DNA from 2 places in the Lentibacillus sp. genome. Region 1 is predicted to be linked to the other one. Evidence: riboswitches for the same ligand, from Rfam matches in the RefSeq annotation. Region 1 holds a riboswitch; the other holds the start of a gene.

What was found. Region 1 has a riboswitch for cobalamin ahead of VK097_RS12210 (DUF4430 domain-containing protein). Riboswitches for the same ligand answer to the same signal wherever they lie in the genome.
Region 2: linked by a shared signal. The riboswitch ahead of VK097_RS12465 (ribonucleoside-diphosphate reductase subunit alpha) and the one ahead of VK097_RS12210 (DUF4430 domain-containing protein) in region 1 are both predicted to bind cobalamin.

Annotation. Positions count from the first base shown of each region.
Region 1 is NZ_DATGTT010000065.1:142,555-146,774, forward strand. Features, by position in the region: gene VK097_RS12195 (YpbB family protein) at 1-920, opposite strand, end outside; gene VK097_RS12200 (ferredoxin) at 1,061-1,315, shown strand; gene VK097_RS12205 (ECF transporter S component) at 1,384-1,899, opposite strand; gene VK097_RS12210 (DUF4430 domain-containing protein) at 1,904-2,344, opposite strand; cobalamin riboswitch at 2,605-2,801, opposite strand; gene VK097_RS12215 (ATP-binding protein) at 2,983-4,220, opposite strand, start outside.
Region 2 is NZ_DATGTT010000068.1:6,923-11,142, forward strand. Features, by position in the region: gene VK097_RS12455 (BCCT family transporter) at 1-283, opposite strand, end outside; gene dapA (4-hydroxy-tetrahydrodipicolinate synthase) at 652-1,539, opposite strand; lysine riboswitch at 1,652-1,831, opposite strand; cobalamin riboswitch at 2,017-2,208, shown strand; gene VK097_RS12465 (ribonucleoside-diphosphate reductase subunit alpha) at 2,324-4,220, shown strand, end outside.

The DNA of each region.
Region 1 (4,220 bases):
TGTTCCCCCGCTGTTACATATGCTTCAATCGGGAAGTTCTCGTCGTACAGTGCTATTTCAACCACATGGTCATAAATTGTATTCAACTTCAATTGACGCATTATAGCTATATCTTCTGCCGAATAATGTCTGTCCAAAAGTTCTTTTGTCTTACCCGCTGAACTGGTAATTCTCATCTCTTGTGGCAGATCTTGCAAAAAACGTGTAAACAGAGGGTATGCAGCTGTATTTCGGCTTATTATCGTCAACATGTGATGAACGATAGCGGTTCTGACTAATGGGACATCAAGCTGTTTCATTTCATAGTGATCAGCAATCTGAAAGCTGCTCATACCATAATGGTTATATCCTGTAAGACTGTCAACAAAAATATTTGCCTCCATCTCTGAAAAACATTTCAGTAATTGATAGAGCTCTTCATAAAGTTGGTTCAGAAAATTTGCCTGGAAGCGATGTGTTTGATAATACTGCCTTTTCACCCAATTCGTTGCGATTCGCTTATCGACTACAGGAATGAAATGAAAATTATTTTTTTTGCTGTTTGTCATTGTCTGAATGAGCAGAAGCAGCCGTTCAAGAAAAATAGATGCTTTCTGATAATACTCCATCCCGTTAAAATAATTTACAGGAACGTGTTTCTTCTGTTCACGTAGCCAATTTTCTCCACGGACGGTCGTCATTGCTGCGTTGGTATTGTTCAGTAACAGCATATCTTCGTCAGCCAGTTGGTGTATGTGCTCTTCAAAATCCCGTTTTTGCAGCGAGGGATATATTCCATAAAAACGATTCAATTGGTAAATATGTGAATCCTGCACCGTCTGGATTGAACGTTTTCCTTTCAATAAATGATAGACTGCAGAAATGCTGCGCCCATCTTTAAATCTGGAGCAGCAAGACATGATGATGTAATCGAACAGCAATAGAGACCCCCCTTTATATGCAGATAGACTTGCATATGTTCATATCAATGATAACACGTTGTGGCGCAGTTGAAATGTATAACTTACTTTTTTACAATAGAATGAGTGATGATAGGTTCTTTTAAGCAGGGAGAGATTAGATGCCAAAATATACGATAGTGGATCAGGAAACATGTATTGCCTGCGGGGCATGCGGTGCCACCGCCCCCAATATATACGATTATAACGATGAGGCGCTGGCTTATGTTGTTCTGGATGAGAATGAAGGAACTGCCGAGGTACCCGGGAATTTGGAAGATGATGTACTGGATGCATATGAAGGGTGCCCGACAGACTCCATTAAGGTTGCCGAAAATCCTTTCCACGGGGATCCATTAAAATATGAGGGCAGTTAGGAAAAACATACATTTCCTTTATTATAATGGTTATGGTGAGAAAAACCAACACAAAATACCAGCCTGATTCAGCTGGTATTTTGCAAATAAAACCGATTATTGGCATATTTTTCAAAGAAATGGCTGATAATCGGATATAGTAAAATAATGAACACAGCATTGCCAACAGCGTGATACATATCGAACGGCAAACCTGCCAGATAATAAGGCCAAAATTTCCCGGCGATTGAATACGTAGTCAACGATATGATAAACCCGTATAAAAATCCGCTCAAGACTGCAAACGCAACAATGATATATACCGGAATTCTCCGCGGATATTTCCCCATAAAGCCACTGATAAAGCCTATCAGAGCCCAGGAAACAACCTGCCATACAGTCCAGATTCCCATCCCCAGCAGCATATTTGATAAAAACGTTGTTAACAATGCGAGTATGATGGCTGCCGCCGGGCCTAGCAGAAGCCCGCAAATGATAATCAGTGATGTGACCGGCTGTATGTTGGGAAGAAATGCAAACACACTTCTGCCAACTACCGCAAGTGAAGCGAGCAAAGCTAGTAAAGTCAGCTTGTAAGTATTCATAAAATTATTCCCATGCCTGTAAATCGAATGTTACTTCATCACCTGGGGATAATTCATATTCGGCGGCACCGACATTTGCCATTTCGCCATTCACCTTAAATATCCACGCTTTTTGTTCGTCCTCCTCGGCGGAAACTCGTTCGATGGAAGTGATAAATTGTCCATTTTCTTCAGTTTTAACATAAAAATTCTTTTGCAGAACATCCATTAAAATAGTGCCTTCTTCAATCTCAATTTCTTTTTCTGCAATGTATTCGGAACCTTCATCTTTACTTATCGTAATCCGGATTTCATCTTCGCTGAGTTCGCCATCTGCGTTTTCATTTGTTGAAGTCCGTGTATTATTGTTGTTTGATTCGGATTGATCTTCTCCCCCGGCGCCGCAGCCGGCTATCAGTCCAATAACCACTAATATCGATGCAATCCGTAAAATCAACTTGTTCATTTACGATTCCTCCTTGTTATGTTTTAATTTGTGCTCAAAAAGGATAAAAAAAGACTTATAAGTTTTAGGCGACGCAGTTTCAAGCAGCGGAAAACAACTTAACGAAAATCAGCGATGGAAACCAAAAGCAATACTGGACTGACAACAGCAGAACAATAAAAAAGCTAACCTCCTTCATAGGTTAGCTTAAAAGACAATCGAAAATATGCTGAGTTTATATCACGTTTTCGGTTGTCCCAATCGCTCATATCCCCGAAGCATTGAAACACTAGATATTGGCAGGTCTACTGACTTGTGATTCAAGCCTAATCTAAGGCCTTCCCGTACGGAATTCCATACAGTGGTTCACCCTTATTTCGTCAATCACTTACAGTTGCGAGGACAGTTCCAGCTTTTCACTGGATTCCCTATTAAGTTCGTGTTCAAAAGGATAACAAGGACCAAGAAGTCCGAGGCGGCGTCGCTTCGAGCATCGCATGAGAAGCGGAGAAAAAGAATTTCGATGTGACCTTGTTACCGGACTTTTTGAACAACTTCTTTAAGTATTTACACCAATATCTATTTTTCTTATTAAGATTTCAGCATTATAGTATCATAAACATCTCTGTTTTTCCAGCACAACGCTAAAGTGACAGGCACTACAGCGGAACCCTAATTTCAAACGTTGTACCTTCATCCGCCATGCTTTTCACGTTGATCGTTCCCCCATGTGTTTCAACGATATTTTTTGCAATCGCAAGTCCCAGTCCGGTTCCTTTCTTCTTGCCGTTTCTCGTCCTCGATTTGTCAGCTTTATAAAAGCGTTCAAACACAAAAGGTATATCTTCTTCCGGGATGCCGCTTCCATTATCCTCTATCGACACTAGAAGCTCAGTATTTGTATTTTCAACCATCACTTTTACAAAGCCATTTTCTTCAGTATGCCTGATTGCATTATCAATAAGATTAGTGAATACTTGTTCCATCCGATCGGCGTCCACTGAAATATTGGATATGCTCAGATGGTTTTTTGAAATGAGCTGAACATTATTTTCTTCTGCCAGTCCCTTGAATTTCTTCAGGATACGCTCCAGAAATTTGCCGGCATTAACTTTTTCCTTGTTTAACATGGTCTGACCTGCTTCCATTCGGGCAAGGTCCAAGAGTTCATTAACAAGCCTTCCCATGCGAAGTGACTCTTCATGAATAATCTGCGCCAGTTCATTTTTCTCCTCTTTGGACTCAGCAACGTCATCAACGATTGCCTCACTGTAACCCTGCAGCATTGATATAGGTGTGCGCAATTCGTGAGAAACGTTGGCAATAAAGTCCTGCCGCATTTTATCCAGACGTCTCTCCTCTGTCATATCGCGAATGACGGCTACAGCGCCTCGCACATAAGATTGGTCATACAATGGTGTCATGATCATGACCCATGTTCGTCCCTGTGCATTAATTTCCCGGATCACTTCTTTTTCGTCCTGAATAACACTTTGTAAAATCCCGCTCAGTGGCTCAGGGGATTTCGGGTTATCCTCGGTTGGCTCAATACCATTTTCGTAATGGAGCTTTTCAATGAAATGTTCTGCAGGCGGGTTGGTTACCAGCATATCACCGTTTCGGTTTAAGGTTATGACCCCGTCAGCCATTGAACTGACGATACTTGAAAATTGTTCCTTTTCCTGTCTTAATGCATTGATATGAAATTTCAGCTGTCTTCCCATTCGATTAAAAGCCATTGCCAGCTCACCAATCTCATCGTGGGTTAATATCGGTACTTTTGTGTTAAACTCCCCTCGTGTCAAATCGAGTGCTGCTTCCCGCATTTTTATCAGGGGCGAAGTGATTCGCGTTGACAGGAAGAAGGCAAAAATCGTTGTTAAAATAATGGCAATCC
Region 2 (4,220 bases), on a different contig from region 1:
CAAACAGCATGGCTGCCCATGATATCGTGCCAAATTCTTTTTCTTCATCTTTATCACCAAGTTTGACATGACCATTTTTGCTGAATGCAACAAAAACCAGAAAGGCAAAAGCAGCCAGTCCGAAAATTAAATATAAGACACCAAAATTGCCAGTCATGAAATCATTTGCCATATTCACAAATTCTTTACCTGCTTCAGGAAAAACCGCCAGAGGGATGGAGACGGCAACCAATAGGAATAAAGCACCAAAAAATGTCGGCCAGTCAATCAAATCTTTGTTCATTATTTTCACCCTTTCTACCGATAGCTTTTCTAGATGATGGCAGGATATTCATTGGCAGTGAAATATTTGAATGGCAGCAGGTAATTAATAAAAGGTACGGCAAAATGGGGGCGTGATAAAGTTTGATAAGCTTATTGCGCTGGACAGTAAAGAGTTATGTGTTGTGGGAGCTGAAGGGGTATTGAGGAGGAAATCCCGAAGATATCATGAATTTTCCCGAAGTTCACCGGGAAAATCCCGAAGTTCACATTGATCTCCCCGAAGTTCACAATAAAAATCCCGAAGTTCACAAAATTCCAGATTTCGGTCGCAGCTAAAAAAACCGCTGTATGAACTCGAAAAACGTTCATACAGCGGGTAGATGGCCTTTAGCCGGCTTCAGTTATTTCATTCGGCGGCAGTATTTGCTTAAGTTGCTGCTTTTCGTCGTTCGACAGCGGCATCATTGGCAGACGAGCGTCTCCAACGTACATACCCATCATATTGAGAGCTGCTTTTACCGGTGATGGGCTTGGTTGTGCGAATAGCGCCTTCATCGTCGGCAGAAGTTCCTGATGGATAAGAGATGCACGTTGCACGTCACCGTTCTGGAAGCTTTGAACCATTTTTTTAATGTCACTTCCGATAATATGCGAGGATACGGATACAATTCCGTTACCGCCAATCGCCAGTACAGGGAGTGTCAGATTGTCGTCACCGCTGTAGAGGGTGAAATCTCCAGACGTTTTACTGATGATGTCAGTCATTGCATCAAGGTCGCCGCTCGCTTCTTTCACCGACACAATGTTACTGATCTCAGACAGCCGGATAATAGTTTCAGGATCAATTGCCACTGCGCTCCGACCTGGAACATTGTAAAGCATTACGGGAAGGGATGTCGCTTGTGCAACTGCTTTATAGTGCTGATACAGTCCTTCCTGGGAAGGTTTGTTATAGTATGGTGTTGTGAGCATGATTGCATCGATACCCGTCGCTTCCGCCTGCTGTGTCAGCTCGATGGAAGTCCGGGTGCTGTTTGATCCTGTACCTGCAATGACGGCTGCTCGTCCATCTGCAACTTGTGAGACAAAGCGGAACAAGTCCAGTTTTTCGTTATCTGTCAGGGTTGGGGATTCACCTGTCGTCCCCGCTACGACTAATCCGTCCGAACCATTTGCGATTAAGTAATTCACCAATGTACGTGTTGCCTGAAAATCGATATCACCATTTTGATTGAATGGGGTTACCATTGCGGTTAAAACTTGGCCGAAATTCATCGTTTTTCACATCCTTTTAAAATTGTTTTTAAAAGGCTATCTCCCATTTTCGCAATAAAAAAACAACAACGAGGGGTCGCTGTTGCAGCAGAAACGTTACTTACGTTTCTTTGCGCAAGATAGCCCTCCATATAGTCTCCTATATGACAGTCCTGTATTTATTCAATAGCAGAACCAACTTCGAGAATATGAGCTTCTCTTAAGTTTCGGCGAATACCCCTTTCCACAATCATCAGCGGATCCCATAGTCCTTCTACTGTGTACTGATGGTCTTCGCACCTCTACCCCACTTCAATGAATTGAAATGGAAAATATATAATTATATTCAATCTACCACAGGGTATCCGGAATTTCAAGGCATACTTCGGGAATTACCACGTCAGGTATCTTTTCTTTTAATCTATTGCATCAGAATGTTTTCTATGATAGTCTATTAAATACAATATATATTAATAAAAGTTATTAAATTCACTATATATAGTGTCCGAGAAATAAGGTGACAACTTCGTCTTAAAAGGGAATCCGGTGAAAATCCGGAACTGTCCCCGCAACTGTAAGTGTGGACGAACAGGCTATCCACTGTATTGCAAGCTTCACGGCAGCTATATGGGAAGGGCCTCAGTAGACAGAAGCATGAGTCAGGAGACCTGCCTTAGTTCGTACGTTTCAATCCTCGGGGCAAGAGATGGTGAAGCGATGGGAACATACTGCATATTTTCTGTCGTTTTATAACCGTTCATCCCCGTGGTGAACGGTTTTTAATATTTTTTTAGGAGGCAGAGCCATGACACTGACAATAACGGAGGATCTTGAGTCATTAATTGAACAGGCAACTGAAGGGCTGGATGTGGATAAGGAAGCTTTTTTGGAAAAAACACGTGAAAAGGGTGGTGCGGTCGATAAGAATTGTTTAATAAGACTGGCACTGGAAAATATCGATGAGGCAAATCCTGACTGGACATTTGTCGGCGAGCGCTTGTATCTGCAGACATTATATGAACAGGCAGCAGTAAATAGGAGGTATGAGGTCAGCCGTCAATACGGAGATTTTCATCAGCTTATTTCACGATTGGCGGATAAGGGCATTTATTCAGATAACCTGCTTAAGTCATACACCAGACAGGAAATTGATTATTTTGGCAGCATTATTGAGCCTGAGCGGGATTTGTTGTTCAACTACCTTGGTCTGTATACGCTGGCAACCCGATATCTTGCAACAGACCACGATAAAAACATATATGAACTGCCACAGGAGCGATGGATGGTCATCGCAATGCACCTGATGCAGGATGAGCATCCCGAGTATCGCAGCCAATACGTTGCTGAAGCCTATTGGGCGCTCAGCAATCTGTACATGACGGTTGCCACACCAACGCTTACCAATGCGGGTAAAACACACGGTCAACTGTCGAGCTGCTTTATCGATACGGTGGACGACAGTCTGCAGTCGATCTATGACAGCAATACCGATATTGCCAAGCTTTCGAAAAATGGCGGCGGGATTGGTGTTTACATGGGGAAAATCCGCAGCCGCGGCAGTGCGATCAAAGGTTTCAAAGGGATGTCAAGCGGTGTTGTGCCGTGGATCAAGCAGCTGAACAACACGGCTGTTAGCGTTGACCAGCTCGGGACGAGAAAAGGCGCGATTGCCATTTACCTGGACATCTGGCATGCCGATATTGAGCCGTTTCTTGATTTGAAGCTGAACAATGGCGATGAGCGTCTCCGCGCACACGATATTTTCACGGGTGTCTGTCTGCCGGATTACTTCATGGAACAAGTGGAAAAGCGTGGTGACTGGTACTTGTTTGACCCGCATGAGGTGCGGCAGGTGATGGGGTATTCACTTGAGGAGTTCTATGATGAAGAGCAGGGGGCAGGTTCGTGGCGCGAGCGCTATTTGGAATGTGTCCGGTCTGATGAGCTCACAAAACGTGTCGTTCCAGCAATCGATATTATGAAACGGATTATGAAATCACAGCTCGAATCCGGTACGCCGTTCATGTTTTACCGGGATGAGGTGAACCGGCAGAACAATAATCCACACGAAGGCATGATTTACTGCTCGAATCTTTGTACGGAAATCACGCAAAATCAGTCACCGACCGAATTTTTGGAAGAGTTGACGGAAGCGGATGGCACCATCGTGAAAAAATATAAACCCGGTGACTATGTTGTCTGCAATTTGAGTTCAATCAATCTCGGGAGGGCTGTTCCGGAGAAGGCTCTGGAACGTCTGATCAGCATTCAGGTCCGCATGCTTGATAATGTGATTGGCATAAATACTTTGCCGCTTAAACAGACACAGTTGACGAATCAGAAATACCGCGCCATCGGACTGGGGACATTCGGCTGGCATCATCTGCTGGCAAAAAAGAATATCGGATGGGAGACAGAAGAGGCGGTTGATTACGCTGACCGGATGTACGAAAAAATCGCATATCTGACGATTAAAGCCAGCATGGAACTAAGCAGGGAAAAGGGCAGCTATCCGGCGTTTGCAGGCAGCAAATGGCAGACGGGCCGGTATTTTACCGACAAAGGCTATACCGGTGAAAAATGGCAGTCACTCAAGCAGGATGTGATGGAACACGGTGTCCGAAACGGCTACTTGATGGCTGTTGCACCTAATTCGTCGACATCAATGATTGCCGGTTCCACTGCGAGTATCGATCCGGTAT